Regions from separate parts of the Mesorhizobium sp. M0615 genome, predicted to be linked through region 1. Evidence: predicted binding sites of a transcription regulator. Region 1 holds the regulator's gene; the other holds the start of a gene.
What was found. Region 1 encodes HrcA, which represses chaperone genes, less so after heat shock. Its sites were predicted from a motif close to GTTAGCACTCNCNNNNNGNGAGTGCTAAC; they were not measured.
Positions count from the first base shown of each region.

Region 2: NKI46_RS04710 (co-chaperone GroES) is a predicted target of HrcA. The motif match lies at 5,914-5,942, and genes of this name have one in related genera.

Region 1 is NZ_JAMYQI010000003.1:390,109-397,853, reverse strand. Features, by position in the region: gene hemW (radical SAM family heme chaperone HemW) at 1-897, opposite strand, end outside; gene rdgB (RdgB/HAM1 family non-canonical purine NTP pyrophosphatase) at 897-1,544, opposite strand; gene NKI46_RS07145 (VOC family protein) at 1,544-1,954, opposite strand; gene rph (ribonuclease PH) at 2,145-2,861, opposite strand; gene hrcA (heat-inducible transcriptional repressor HrcA) at 3,010-4,095, shown strand; gene NKI46_RS07130 (hypothetical protein) at 4,132-4,332, shown strand; gene NKI46_RS07125 (PQQ-dependent sugar dehydrogenase) at 4,438-5,787, shown strand; gene NKI46_RS07120 (hypothetical protein) at 5,812-6,717, opposite strand; partial or broken gene NKI46_RS07115 (LysE family translocator) at 6,897-7,510, shown strand; gene cysK (cysteine synthase A) at 7,688-7,745, shown strand, end outside.
Region 2 is NZ_JAMYQI010000002.1:384,307-392,051, forward strand. Features, by position in the region: gene ccmI (c-type cytochrome biogenesis protein CcmI) at 1-358, opposite strand, end outside; gene NKI46_RS04660 (RT0821/Lpp0805 family surface protein) at 444-887, opposite strand; gene NKI46_RS04665 (ATP-binding protein) at 1,062-2,480, opposite strand; gene NKI46_RS04670 (response regulator transcription factor) at 2,464-3,129, opposite strand; gene NKI46_RS04675 (hypothetical protein) at 3,212-3,472, opposite strand; gene NKI46_RS04680 (ester cyclase) at 3,752-4,138, shown strand; gene NKI46_RS04685 (DUF3168 domain-containing protein) at 4,145-4,552, opposite strand; gene NKI46_RS04690 (hypothetical protein) at 4,770-4,979, shown strand; gene NKI46_RS04695 (hypothetical protein) at 4,987-5,178, shown strand; gene NKI46_RS04700 (DUF1488 family protein) at 5,221-5,487, opposite strand; gene NKI46_RS04705 (hypothetical protein) at 5,484-5,747, opposite strand; gene NKI46_RS04710 (co-chaperone GroES) at 5,995-6,357, shown strand; gene groL (chaperonin GroEL) at 6,422-7,745, shown strand, end outside.

The sequences.
Region 1 (7,745 bases):
CTCCACCAGATTGGCCCAGGTCTCCGGCATCCGCTCGGCGATCGTCACGGTGCGGTGGCCGTTCTCGATAAAGCGGCCATGCGCGCCCGGTCCGACGCCGACATATTCGCCATAGCGCCAATAGGTCAGATTGTGCCGGCTCTCGGCGCCCGGCCTGGCGTGGTTGGAAATCTCATAGGCCGGCAGGCCATGCGCTGCGGTGATCTCCTGCGTCAGCGCATAGAGATCGGCGGCCCGGTCATTATCGGGGATGATGAATTTGTTCGCCGCATGAAGGGCATGGAACGGCGTGCCTTCCTCGATGGTCAGCTGGTAGAGCGACAGATGGTCGGCGGCATGGCCGATCGCCTGTTCGAGCTCCGCCTGCCAGTCGTCCAGCGTCTGGCCGGGGCGGGCGTAGATCAGGTCGAAGGAAAGTCTTGGGAATATGTCCCGTGCCAGGCCAATTGCATGCAGCGCCTCGTCGACATTGTGCAGCCGGCCGAGGAAGCGCAGATCCTTGTCGTTCAGCGCCTGCACGCCGAGCGACACACGGTTGACGCCGGCGGCGCGGTAGCCGCGAAATCGCTCGGCCTCGACCGAGGACGGATTGGCTTCCAGCGTCACCTCGATGCCGTCGGGCACCGTCCAGTTCTTCGCCACGGCGTCCAGCACCGCCGCCACCGTCTGCGGCTGCATCAGCGACGGTGTGCCGCCGCCGAGAAAGATACTGGTCACTTCGCGCGGCCCGGTCCGCTCGCTCATGGTCTTCAGCTCGTTCTCGAAGGCGCGGGCAAAGCGCTCCTGGTCGACCGGCTGGTGACGGACATGGCTGTTGAAGTCGCAATACGGGCATTTGGCGGCGCAGAACGGCCAATGGATGTAGACCCCGAAGCCCGGGCTGCGGTCCAGCGACATTAAGCTGAGCCTAACCTGGCGCGGGCGAATTTCTGGAAGGCGCGGGCGCGGTGCGACAGCGCCGTCGGCTGACCGGGCTTCCAGCCGTGTTTTTCCTCAGCGCTCATCTCGCCGAACGTCTTGTCGAAACCGTCGGGCAAAAACACCGGGTCGTAGCCGAAGCCCAGTTCGCCGCGCGGCGGCCACACCAGCGTTCCCTCAGCTTCGCCGCGATAATATTCAGCCTCGCCATTGGGGAAGGCCAGGCAGATGACGGCGACGAACCGCCCCTTGCGCTGCGCTGGCTTGGCGGCGCCGACCTCCTGCAAGGCCACTTCGGTGCGCTGCATGGCCATCCCGAAGTCGCGGCTGCCATCGGGAGCTTCGGCCCAATTGGCGGTGTAGACGCCGGGGGCGCCGTCGAGCGCGTCGACGCACAGGCCCGAATCGTCCGACAGCGCCGGCAGGCCGGTCGCCTTAGCCGCGGCGAAGGCCTTGATGTAGGCGTTTTCCTCGAAGGTGGTGCCGGTCTCCTCCGGTTCCGGCAGGCCGTAGTCCTTGGCCGACTTCGCCTCGAAGCCGAACGGACCCATCAAATCGGCGAATTCGCGCAGCTTGCCTTCATTGTGGCTGGCAACGACGATCTTCTTTCCATCGAGAGAATGCATCAAAGGCCCCAGATCCTTGGCTCGGCGAATTCGATCGAATTGCCCGAGGGGTCGCGTATGTAGATCGAGCGCCCGCCCTGCGGCCATTCGAATTCGCTTTCGATGGCGATGTTTTTCGCCTCAAGTTGCGCCTTCCACTGTGCGAGTTCATCCTCACTTGCGGCAAAGCAGAGATGGCCCTCGCCGACCGTGCCATGCGGCGGCACTTTCAGCCGCGCATCGGGCGCCGGCGGGATTTTGGTGGCTTCGGCGTTGAAGATGAGCAGCACGCCCGGGCCGCAGCGGAAGAAGAGATGGCGGCCGTCGACCTTGCCGAGGAGAGGGAGGCCGAGGACGTTGGAGTAGAAGGCTTCGGCAGCGGCGAGATCCGTGACGTAAAGCGCTGACTCAAGAATAGCGGAGGGTTGCATCAGGCACCCCCCTCTGCCCTGCCGGGCATCCCCCCCGCAAGGGGGGAGATTGGCAGTTCCGCTGGCGGCGTCTCAACGTTGATGGTTGGCGAAAACGGTAGCGACCTCTGATCTCCCCCCTTGCGGGGGAGATGGCCGGCAGGCCAGAGGGGGGTGTGAAGGATCGCCGACGTCATCACGTTAAATTCAATCAAGCCACAGCCATCTGCTGCAAGCTCACCAGCCGCTGAATGCCCTTCTTGGCAAGGCCCATCAGCTCCGCGAACTGCCCTTCCGAGAAAGGCTCGCCCTCGGCGGTGCCCTGGATCTCGACGATGCCGCCCTTGCCGGTCATGACGAAATTGGCGTCGGTGCCGGCAGATGAATCCTCGATGTAGTCGAGGTCGATGACCGGCTGGCCGTCATGGATGCCGCAGGAAATTGCCGCGACATGGTCCTTCAGCACCTTGGCAACACTGGCCATCTGCCGCGCTTCCATCCAGCGCAGGCAATCGTAGAGCGCCACCCAGCCGCCGGTGATCGAGGCCGTGCGGGTGCCGCCATCGGCCTGGATGACGTCGCAGTCGACGGTGATCTGCTGTTCGCCCAGTGCCTGCAGGTCGACAACGGCGCGCAAGGAGCGGCCGATCAGCCGCTGGATTTCCAGCGTGCGGCCGCCTTGCTTGCCGGCCGAGGCTTCACGGCGCATGCGCTCGCCGGTCGAACGCGGCAGCATGCCGTATTCCGCCGTCACCCAGCCCTTGCCGGAATTGCGCATCCAGCCCGGCACCTTTTCCTCCAGGCTCGCCGTGCACAACACATGCGTGTCGCCGAATTTCACCAGGCACGAGCCCTCGGCGTGTTTGGAGACGCCGCGCTCGAAGGAGATGGCGCGCATTTCGTCGGCTTGGCGTTTGGAAGGGCGCATCGAGGCCTCTTTCTGTTCTTTTTACGGTTGCGTCGGCGGCTTGTAGACGCATGCAGCCCATGGCGCAAAGGAAAAGGCCCCATATAGACGCCGGGTTGCGCGGGAGCGATGGAAGTCTATATCCTTGGGCCGGAGGTTTTTGGCTCGAATGACCAAGGCAGTCACCGAACCCAGTCTGCTGGCGCCCGCGCTGCAATCGCTCGACATGCGTTCGCGCGACATTTTTAGGCGCATCGTCGAATCCTATTTGAAGGACGGTGAGCCTGTGGGATCGCGCAGCCTGTCGCGCATCCTGCCGTCGTCGCTGTCGCCGGCCACCATCCGCAACGTGATGAGCGACCTCGAGCATCTCGGCCTGATCTATGCCCCGCACATCTCGGCCGGGCGCCTGCCGACCCAGACCGGCCTGCGCTTCTTCGTCGATGCCTTCATGGAGCTTGGCGATCTCTCCGACGAGGAACGCCGGGTCATCGAGGCGCAGGTGCGCGCCTCCGGCTCGGGCGCGACGCTGGAACACATGCTGACCGAGGCCAGCCAGATGCTGTCGGGCATGTCGCGCGGCGCCGGCCTGGTGCTCGCCACCAAGAACGAGGTGGCGCTGAAGCACATCGAGTTCATCCAGCTCGAGCCGACCAAGGCGCTGGCGGTGATGGTGTCGCAGAATGGCGATGTCGAGAACCGCGTCGTCGACCTGCCGGCCGGCATCACCGTCTCGCAGCTGCACGAGGCCTCCAACTTCCTCAACGCCCATATCAGGGGCCGCACGCTCGCCGAGGCGCGCATCGAGATCGCCCGCATCAAGGACGAGACCAGGGCAGCGCTGGACACGTTGTCGCAGGACCTGGTCGAGAAAGGCCTGGCGGTGTGGGCCGGCGCCGACAGCGGCCTGCCGGCGCGCCTTATCGTGCGCGGCCGCGCCAATTTACTCGAAAACGTCACCGCCCAGGCCGATATCGAATTGCTGCGCCACCTGTTCGAGGATCTGGAGACGCAGGACGGGCTGATCCAGCTGCTCGACCTCGCCGAGGACGGCCCCGGCGTGCGGATCTTCATCGGCTCGGAAAACAAGCTGTTCTCGCTCTCCGGCTCGTCGCTGGTCGTGGCACCTTACCGCGACAAGGACGCCCGCGTCGTCGGCGCGCTCGGCGTCATCGGCCCGACCAGGCTGAATTATGCCCGCATCGTGCCGATGGTCGACTACACGGCCCAATTGATTACCCGGATGTTAAGATAATTCCGAAGCCGTGATCACCGTAAAGGAGGGCGCAGAATGGCGCTTGAATCGTTCAAGGCCCAGATCAGCATGCTGCTCGAAGAAATGGTCAACCAGCCGGAGGACGAGCACGAAATCCAGGAGCAGCTGCGCGAAAAACTGCGCGAAATGCGCGCCATGGGATTGCCGCTGCCGGAAGATCTTGTCGAATTGGAAAAGCGTCTCGACGACGATCTGGACGTCGAAGAGGAAAGTTGAGCGGTTCTCTCGTCGAATCTGCGCGCGCACGCTTCTCTTTTGCGGCGGCCGCACAATATCTCCCTTGTCGTGACGCGCCGACGGCGCGAGTTCGAGGAGAACAGCATGATCCGGATTGCCGGCTTCGCAGGCCTTGCCCTGCTTCTGGCCACCAGCGCCTTCGCCCAGCAGGCTGATCAACTGCTGCTGACCGGCAAGGACGCTTTCGGCGACTGGAAGGCCGACAAGCCAGGTGTGCGCCGGCTGATTAGGCCGGATGATCTGCAAAAGCCCAACATCACCGAATCCGCCTCCAACAGCGCCGGCCTTGGCGATCGGCCCGAGGGCGCGAAGCCCGTCCTGCCGCCTGGGTTTTCGGCCGAACTGGTTGCTTCCGGCATTTCCAATCCGCGGGTCGTGCGCGTGGCGCCGAACGGCGACCTGTTCGTCGCCGACAGTGACGCCAACCAGATCCGCGTCTATCGGCTGGCCAAGGGTAGCGCGAAGCCGGCCGAAGAGGGCATTTTTGCCGACAATCTCAACCAGCCCTATGGCATCGCCTTCTACCCGCCTGGCGACAAGCCGCAATGGGTCTACGTCGCCAACAATGACAGCGTGGTCCGCTACGCCTATCGCGACGGCGACCTTAAAGCCTCCGGCGAACCGGAGACGATTGTCTCCGACATCCCTACCGGCGGCCACTGGACCCGCGATATCGCCTTCTCGCCGGACGGGAAGACGCTGTATCTCTCGGTCGGCTCCGGATCTAACGTCGCGGAGGGCATGGGGAAGGCACCGAATAGCGGCCTTGACGCCTGGGCAAAATCACAGCCACTCGGCGCCACCTGGGGTTCCGAGGATGGCCGTGCCGACGTGCTGGCCTTCGGCCCCGACGGCAACAATGGCCGCATCCTCGCTACCGGCCTGCGCAATTGTTCGGGCATGACCGTGCAGCCGGCGACCGGCGCGGTGTGGTGTGTCGTCAACGAGCGCGACGGTCTCGGCGACGATGTGCCGTTCGAATATGCCACCTCCGTCAAGGACGGCGCCTTCTATGGCTGGCCCTGGTATTATATCGGCGCCAACGAGGACCCGCGTCACGAGGGCGCGCGCCCAGACCTCGCCGGCTCGGTCACCGTGCCCGACGTGCTGATGCAGGCGCATTCGGCGCCGCTCAACATCGCCTTCTATGACGGCGGCAATTTCCCGGCAGAGTACAAGGGTGACGCCTTCGTCGCCCTGCACGGCTCCTGGAACCGTGGTATGAGGACCGGCTACAAGGTGGTGCGGCTGAGATTCAGCGACGGCAAGCCGACCGGCGAGTACCAGGATTTCATCACCGGCTTCGTCCTCTCCGACGACGCCGTCTGGGGCCGGCCGGTCGGCGTCGCGGTGGCCAGGGACGGTGCGCTTATCGTCACCGAGGATGGCAACGGCACCATCTGGCGCATCACCCATGTCGACGGCCCGTCCTGAGCCGGCGAACAGCGCAATCCGGCCCTAATGCACGTCCCGATGGATCACCTTGGGATAGGTATGGATCACCTCGGCCGATGAGACACGGTCATCGAAACCGGTATCCCTGAGATTGAAGAGGCCGACCGAGCCGAAGGACTTCTTCGCCCCTTGCGCGAAGCGGCCGTCGCTGAAATCGTGTTCGTAAAGCGTCACCGTGACGTGGCCGGCATTGAGCTTCGGCACGTAAACACTGCTGATGGTGTCGTTGGCGACGCCAAGCTGGTTGACGTTGAAGCGATAGAGGTCCTGCACCATGCGCCGGGCCGCATTGCCATTGATCATCCAGTATTCGCGGCGCGAAGCGCGGTTCGGGTCGATGAGTTTGAGCGGCGCCTTGCGGCCAAGCCCGAGCCAGTGCTCGAACACCATCACATTGGCGCCCCACGGATAGGGATAGTTGGACTTGTCGATGATGCGTGGCGGGCCATCCTCGGCAATCTCGGCGGTATCGACATAGTCCAGCCATTGCAGCTGGAACGACGCTTCCACGTTGAGGTCGGTACTGCGCGGATCGGCAGGGATGATGCGCCAGTCGGAGACCGGCGGATATTTGGTGTCGAGGTCGATGTAGAATTCGCCTTTGGCGGTGTCGTCGGGGTCTATCTTTTGCGGTCCGTCACGCTCCATCGCCACCAGTCGCACCTTGAACCGGTTGTTGACTACCAGCGGATAGATCATCGGACGAATGGGGTGAGCGCCAGGGTCCCGGCTGTCGGTAAAATATCCAGTCTGCGGAACGACATCGCTATCGCCCTTGTCGAACAGGCTGAAAGCCTGACGCCCCTCGAACCACAGATACCATTCCAGCTCGTGGACGTGACCGCGTGCTTCGGAATAGTTGTTGGGCATCCACTTCATGAGCTGGATGTGAAGTCTTTTGGCTAACATGGGTGCTCCTGCCGTTCGGAGCCATGCGAGATAGCCGACCGCCTTCGAGGCGTAAGTGAACCATCTCTCGCTTTCAGGCGATGATGACCGGCTTTCATGTCCTGCTTGGCGCAATCGAATCCGTTTTGCCGTTGCAGGCTTTTCATGGCATCAGAGTCGTTTCACGAGGTGCGACCGTCATGACCCTCACCGGCTTCCTTGCCTATAGTGCTGCGCTGGGCATCGCCGCCGCCATTCCCGGCCCCGGCGTCACCGCGCTTGTGGCGCGGGCGCTCGGATCCGGCTTCCGCTCGTCGCTGGCGATGTCGTTCGGCCTGATGCTCGGCGACCTCATTTATCTCACCGCGGTGGTGCTCGGCCTTGCCTTTGTCGCGCAAAGCTTCGGCATGGTGTTTCTCGTCATCAAATGGCTGGGCGTCGCCTATCTCGCCTTCCTCGGCTGGCGTTTCTGGACGGCCGGGATCACGCCCGAGACTGTCGAGGCCAGGAAAGGCAAGGGCGGCCTGGTATCGAGCTTCCTTGCCGGCCTCACCGTCACGCTGGGCAACCCGAAGACGATGATCTTCTACCTCGCCATCACGCCGACCATCGTCGACCTGAAGACCATCACGCTCGCCGACTACGGCATCCTGGTCGCGCTCACCGTTATCGTGCTCTTCGTGGTGCTTGTGCCCTATCTGGCGCTGGCCGCCAAGGCGCGCTGGTTCCTGAAATCGCCGCGCTGAAGGCGCTGAACCGCACCGCCGCTGGCTTCATGGTGGGCGCGGCCGCAGCCATTGCCGCACGTCAGTAGATCGGTTCAGGCAATTCATTCCGCCGATCGGTCCATCCGGAAATGCGGCTTCGGAAGGCAAGCGTTTTCAGCAAGCGGCCCACTCGATATTTTCGGCCGGCAGCCTATCTTGCGCGGGCGAAAGCCTTATTCTGTCCGCCGACGCCAATTGCCTGATCTGATTTGGGAGCGAAACCAATGAACAAGCCTTCCGCGCGCGTGCCCGGCCGCGGCCGTGTCTACAACTCGATCACCG
Region 2 (7,745 bases), on a different contig from region 1:
GATCGGGCGAGCCGAGCTGGCTGTACATGCCCCAGCTGAGCAGCGGGACCATCAGCACCGCTGATGTCGCCACCAGCCTGGCCGCCTTTGACGGCTGCTGAAGCGTCGCGGCATCGGCCTGGCCGGCATTTCCCAGCCGAAGGATGCGGCGGGCGATTTCGGCGCGCGCCTCCTCGGCTTCCGCCGGCTGGATCAGGCCGCGCGCGGCGTCACGCTCGAGCTCGGCCAATTGATCGCGATAGACTTCGAGGTCATGGTCGCTGCTGGTCGGAGCGTCCGTGCCGCCACTGGTCAGCGGCAGCAGCACCGTCAGGCTTGCGCCCAGCGTGAGGATTGCGGCTATGACCCAGAACAGCATGGTTCTTCCAATAGAGCGAGAGCCCTGCTCTCACAACATGAGGGTGCTGCGACGCTTTGACGGGATTCCGACCCCGGCTCAATGTTCAGGTCAGCGGCGTCCAGCTGCCGTCGGCGTTGCGGCATGCGGTGCCCCGCGCGGTCTGGCCGGCCGTGCCGGTAAACACCGTATGGGTGTACTGGCGGCAATCCTGCGAGCCGACGCGGTAGGGCTGGGCCGCGACGACTTCGCCGGAATGAGCCGAACTGTCGCCCTTCCAGGTCACCTTCTGGCCGCTCGCCGTATATTCGAGCGCCTTGTATTCCGCCTCGAGCGCCTTGCGCTTCTCGGTGCTGTTCAGGCCGCTGCCGATCGATCCGCCGACGAGCCCGCCGGCCATGGCCGAGATGATCGTCGTCGCGACTTTGGCCCCTGAAGGAGGCGACGCGGGCGGGTTGGTGATGGAGATATCCGGGCCACTGCCCTTGCCCAGCGTTCCGCAGCCGGAAAGAGCGAGCAGTGCGGAAACGAGCGCAACGCGAATCTTCATGCCAACAACCGGTTTTCTTGAACGGGATGCGCTGGGGGCCGCGTCATCGGGGGCGTCAGGACGTCATACTATTGATATTTGTCGGAAATTTGGCCGTTCTTAACGGCTTTTGCGCAATCGAGGGGCCGCCATAACACAGGCATTCGGCCGTGTCGATTGGCCCTGGGCAGTACATCATTGCAAGCTCCGCAAGCGCACAACCGCCTTCAGCCCGCCCATCGTGGAGCGTTCCAGCGCCAGCGCCCCGCCATACTCGTTGACGAGGTCGGCAACGATGGCAAGTCCGAGCCCGGTTCCCGGCTTTGTCTCGTCGAGGCGCCGGCCGCGTTTCAAGACATCGCGGGCCTTGTCCTCGGGGATGCCGGGACCGTCATCCTCGATCGATAGCTCGAACAGGCCGGCTGCGGCCGGCGTGACGGATACGGCAACAGTGCTCCTTGCCCATTTCATCGCATTGTCGAGGAGGTTGCCGACCAGTTCCTCCAAATCCTCGCGCTCGCCAGCAAAGACGATGTCGGCCGCCGGCAGCGTAAGCGACAGGCTGACATCAGGCTTGAGTTTTTGCAGCACGCGCACCATGCGCTGCACCAGCGGCGTCACCGGCGTGCGGTAGACGACGCTGTCGCGCTGCGCCGCGACCCGTGCCCGCTGCAGGTAGTGGTCGACCTGTTTCTGCATCGACGCCGCCTGGTCGGCGATGAGCTGGCCCTTGGCGCCGCCGAGCGCCCGGCCCTCGTTGATCAAAACTGCGAGCGGCGTCTTCAGCGAATGGGCGAGGTTGCCGACCTGCGTGCGTGAACGCTCGACGATGCGCTTGTTGTTTTCGATCAGCGCATTGGTCTCGTTGGCGAGCGGCTCGATCTCGGCGGGAAACTGGCCGTCGAGCCGTTGCGCCGTGCCTTCGCGCACCTGGGCAAGCGCGTTGCGAACCCGGCGCAAGGGCTGCAGGCCGAGCAGGATGGCGATCGCATTGATGGCGATCATGCCGACGCCGAACAGGCTGAGATAGGTCAACAGGCGGCCCTGGAAGGTGGCGATCTCGTGCTCGAGCTCGGTCTTGTTGCCCATTACGCGGAAGCGCGCGGCGCGGTTCTTGGCATCGAGGACGAATTCGCTTTCGAACACTTGCAGTTCCTCGTCACCGATGCCGTCGGTGGAATAGCTGCGCTGGAAACTGGAATTGAAAGGCACCTCGGCAACGGTCGGCGACGGGATCGTCGTGGTCATCGAGGACGAATGAAGGTTGCCGTGCACGCCTTCGGAAGCCGGCTCCACCGACCAGTACCAGCCCGAATTCGGCTCCGAGAAGCGCAGGTCGCCAAGGTCGGGAGCACCGGTGAGCTGGCCGGATTCGGAAACGCCGACCGAGCCGATCAGATTGAACAGATGCGCCGACAGCAGGCTGTCGAAGCCGCGCTCGCTGGCCTGGCGGTAGAGCGTGGTGATCAGAGTGAAGATGACGATCAGGGTGAGGATCGCCCAGATCGTGGAAAATCCGATGACGCGGAAGGCCAGCGAGCGCGGCCAGAGCCGCGCCGAAAAAGGCTTCCTTGCTGGTATGGGGAGCGGTTCCGCCTTACGCCTCCGGCTCACGCATGCGATAGCCCATGCCGCGCACGGTTTCGATCATGTCGATGCCCATCTTCTTGCGCAGCCGGCCGACAAAGACCTCGATGGTGTTGGAATCGCGGTCGAAATCCTGGTCGTAGAGATGCTCGACCAGCTCGGTGCGCGACACCACCTCGCCCATATGGTGCATCAGATACGCCAGCAGGCGGAACTCATGCGAGGTCAGCTTCAGCGGCACGCCGTTGACATCGGCCTTGGAGGCCTTGGTGTCGAGGCGCAGCGGCCCGCAAGTGAGCTCGGACGAGGCATGGCCGGCGGCGCGGCGGATCAGCGCCCTCACCCTGGCCAGCACCTCCTCGATGTGGAACGGCTTGGTGACATAGTCGTCGGCGCCGGCATCGATGCCCGACACCTTGTCGCTCCAGCGGTCGCGCGCTGTCAGGATCAGCACCGGCATCTTGCGGCCGTTGCGGCGCCAGCGCTCGACGACGCTGATGCCGTCCATCTGCGGCAGGCCTATGTCGAGCACGACGGCATCGTAGGGCTCGGTGTCGCCGAGGAAATGCCCCTCCTCGCCGTCATAGGAGCGGTCGACGACATAGCCGGCATCGACCAGCGCGTCGGCCAGCTGCCGGTTGAGATCCTTGTCATCTTCGACGACGAGTACGCGCATGATCGGTCAGGCCTGTTGATGTGTCAGATATAGGCCGATTCCGGTGGTCTGGGAAACGAGCCCTGCAAGGGGGAAGATTGGATCAGTTCGCCGGGACGACGATCTCGGAGCGGCGCGGACGCTGGCCGTCCTTGCCCGGCACAAGCACGACGATGACGCAGACCTCCTGGCCGCCACGCGTCGTCTGCGAAGCCTTGGCCAGCGTGCCGCCATTCTGCTCGGCAACCTGCTGGCCGATCGCGTAGCAATCCGCCGCGGCTGCCGGCGTCGCTTGCGACGCCAACAGGCCGGCCGCTGTGAGCGCCAGTATCGCGGTTCTGACATGAGAGCGAAGCGTTTTCATGGTCGGCGTTGTAACGCAACTGTGCTGAACGTGAAATGAACGGTGAACGGGTGAAAATCCATCCCCGCAATACCCCCTGCGCGCGCAACGAATGAATGCGATCCTACCGCCCAGTCCCTCAGACCGGGCAATGGATTCATAACCGGAAAACCGGCTGCGCGGCTATGGTGTTTGCGCGCAGGTTCTCAATTCGCAGCCAGATTGGGAACAGGTCAAGGCGAGACCATTCTGGGGCCGCCCTAAATAGCGCGGGAAAACGTCAAATCATCGGAGTGCGCCATGACGGATAAACACCTTGCCGACCTTTACCGGGGCTATATCGCTTGCCTGAATGCCCAGGACTGGGCGAAACTTGGAGACTTTGTCGGCGACGAGGTGCAGCACAATGGCGAAATGCTGGGCCTGTCGGGTTATCGCCGTATGCTCGAAGGCGATTTCGAGGCGATTCCCGACCTCCGCTTCAACATCGAACTGCTGGTCTGCCAGCCGCCGCGCGTGGCGGCGCGCCTGCATTTCGACTGTCATCCCAAGGGCGTGCTGTTCGGCCTGCCGGTGAACGGCAAGCGCGTGTCGTTCGCTGAGAATGTTTTCTACGAATTCGGAGAGGGTCGCATCCGCGAGGTGTGGTCAGTCATCGACAAGGCCGAGATCCAGGCGCAGATCTAGGTTGCTTCAATCACTTTGTTCGGTGAGAGCGCGTATCCGCAGCACCCCGTGGTAGAGCGCCAGGTCCTCGTCGTAGCGGGCCTCGGCGAACTCCAGCGACAGGTGGGTCTGGTCGCGCGAGCCGGTGGCGAAAGCGGCGCCGTCAAGGCGCGCCCGGATGCTGTCCATAATCAGACGCGTCTCGGCCTCGCCTTGCGCCTTCGACCAGACATGCAGCGTGATGAGCTGGTCGTCATCATTGTCGGCGCCGGTGTCCAGATCGAATGCGCTGGTCCTGCCATAGGTCACATAAGGGAAGGCGGCACTGTCGGCCGCCTGCTCGCGCAACCCGGCGCCGCCGAGCAGCGCCGTCAGCGAGGCATCGCTCTTCAATCTCATGAACAAGGCTTGCAGCAAATCGCCGGGCGCCGTCATCGTCGTCTCCGTTCGCCTGTCACGCTTTGAACAACCTCAGTTTCGCGCGCAACCTAACCGCGTTGCACGGATTTCGCCAGATGACGATCCGCCTGATGGAAGGCGGCGAATCGGGCGGCATGGCCCTTTCACGGACCGGGTTCTATTTGGCATGCGGGGAGTTTCAAGAAGGGTGTTATGAGGAGCCCTGTTTTCTCCGGCAATTCGAGGTCATTTCATGCGAACGCCACCGCTGCTGCCGGCTTTTGGAAAGCTTGGCGTCAAGCCCCCGGTCGCGATTGCGGCAGCACCCGCCCTGTCGAAGAGGACCGTGGCCCTGCGCATGCGCGAGATACTTTCAATGCACGGCGGCCTGGCCTTGAAGCTGTCGGTGGTGGCCTGGACAATCCTGATCCTGGCGGCGGCATTTTTCATGTCAAAGGCCTGATGCCGATATGGCAAACCGCTACGCGTTGCGCATGGACGAGCCCGAGAGCTGGACTATCTTCGACATCTTCACCGGCCAGCCTGTCGATCTTAAGCAACAGGTGATGGTGGCCATGAATTTGCGCGATGCGGAAGCGATGGCCGACCGCCTGAACAGCCGGGACGTCAAGCGGCGGGCAAAAGCCGACCGCACGTCCTGACGCACGCTGATCTCAGCCGCTCTGATGCAAGACGAACGCGCGCTAGCCGAAATCCGCGGCTGTGAGCACATAAATGCTCTTGCGGGTGCGGGCGTAGGCCTTGCTGGCAATGTCATGGATGGAGCTGGACGCGGTATCGAAGGCCGCCAGATAGGTGGCTTCCGCGGTCGCCGTCCCTGATGGCGCCTTAGAGAGGGCATCGGCGGCGACAGAGAAGGAAATCTGGAACATGCCGTCATGGCCGACAAAGCGGACGCGCTTGCCGGCCTCGTCATAGAAGCGGCTTGGATTGGGGAATGTCAGGCTCATGACGTGCCCCCCTTCGGCGCGGCGGCGGCTTTCTTGACTGTCGCCCGCTTCTTCTTCGGTGTCGGGTTCAAGGCTTCCGCGACGCGGTCGGCCTCTTCCTTAGCCAGGCGCAATTCCCTGAGCCTTGCTGTCTTGATCTCCCTGGCCCTCGCTTCGGACATGTAGTCGGAGGTTGCCTTGTTGCGCTCGGCCGTCTTCTTCTGCTTGTCCATGAAGCGGGCTTCAGCTTTTTCCATGATGCTCTGATTGCCTTCGGCCATCGCCTAAATCTCCTTCGTGCCTGAAATTGTGAAATCGAACTTACGATATAAATAGTCACTTTTGCCTCGAAATTCAATTTTTTGAAATATCTAGGCGCCTCGCGACGTTTCGAACCCTGCAGACATCATAATACTTTTTAATATTTAATTTTGGCCACGAATAATTTTTGGCACTCCTATCTATCGAGTGCCAACACGCCTATAAGAACGGCGCGGTCGCCTATGCCGGCCCCAGAAAGAAGTTCTCATGAAGTTTCGGCCACTCCACGACCGCGTCGTCATCCGGCGCGCCGAAGGCGATGTCAAATCCAAGGGCGGCATCATCATTCCCGACAATGCCAAGGAAAAGCCGCAGGAAGGCGAAGTCATCGCCGTTGGGCCGGGCGCACGCGACGAAAACGGCGCGCTTGTTCCGCTCGACGTCAAGGCCGGCGACTTCATCCTGTTCGGCAAATGGTCGGGCACCGAGGTCAAGATCAACGGCGAGGACCTGCTGATCATGAAGGAAGCCGACATTATGGGCGTCATCGACAAGAGCGAGACGGCCGCTATCGGCAAGAGCGGGACGGTCGTCACCGAGAAGAGCGTCAAAGCCAAGAAGGCTGCCTGACCGGCCTGGCTTTGCCAGGCTCCGGCGAGCCGCTTGCTTCACCACACCAACGGGATTGAAAAAAATGTCTGCCAAGGAAATCAAATTCGCCACCGACGCGCGCGACCGCATGCTGCGCGGCGTCGAGATCCTCACCAATGCGGTGAAGGTCACGCTCGGCCCCAAGGGCCGCAACGTCATCATCGACAAGGCTTATGGCGCGCCGCGCATCACCAAGGACGGTGTGACGGTGGCCAAGGAAATCGAGCTTGCTGACAAGTTCGAGAACATGGGCGCGCAGATGGTGCGTGAAGTGGCTTCGAAGACCAACGACCTCGCCGGTGACGGCACCACCACCGCCACGTTGCTGGCCGCATCGATCCTGCGCGAAGGCGCCAAGCTGGTTGCCGCCGGCATGAACCCGATGGACCTCAAGCGTGGCATCGACCAGGCTGTCGCCGCCGTGGTCAAGGACATCAAGGCGAAGGCCAAGAAGGTCAAGTCGTCGGCCGAGATCGCCCAGGTCGGCACCATCGCCGCCAATGGCGATGCCAGCGTCGGCGCCATGATCGCCAAGGCGATGGACAAGGTCGGCAATGACGGCGTCATCACCGTCGAGGAGGCCAAGACCGCCGACACCGAACTCGACGTCGTCGAAGGCATGCAGTTCGACCGCGGCTATCTCTCACCCTATTTCGTCACCAATGCCGACAAGATGCGCGTCGAACTGGAAGAGCCTTACGTGCTCATCCACGAAAAGAAGCTCGGCAATCTACAGGCGATGCTGCCGATCCTCGAAGCAGTGGTGCAGAGCGGCAGGCCGCTGCTGATCATCTCGGAAGACGTCGAAGGCGAAGCGCTGGCGACGCTGGTCGTCAACAAGCTGCGCGGCGGCCTCAAGGTCGCGGCCGTCAAGGCGCCGGGCTTCGGCGATCGCCGCAAGGCGATGCTGGAAGACATCGCCGTGCTGACATCGGGCCAGATGATTTCAGAGGATCTCGGCATCAAGCTCGAAAACGTCACCATCGAGATGCTTGGCCGCGCCAAGCGCGTACTGATCGAGAAGGACACCACCACGATCATCGACGGCGCAGGCACCAAGGCGACCATCCAGGCGCGCATCGCGCAGATCAAGGGCCAGATCGAGGAGACCACGTCCGACTATGACAAGGAGAAGCTGCAGGAGCGGCTGGCCAAGCTCGCCGGCGGCGTCGCCGTGATCCGCGTCGGCGGCGTCACCGAGTCTGAAGTGAAGGAAAAGAAGGACCGCATCGACGACGCGCTGAATGCGACGCGCGCGGCGGTGGAAGAAGGCATCGTGCCCGGCGGTGGCGTGGCGCTTCTGCGCGCAAGATCGGCTCTGGCCGGCCTGACCGGCGCCAATGACGATGTGACCGCCGGCATTTCGA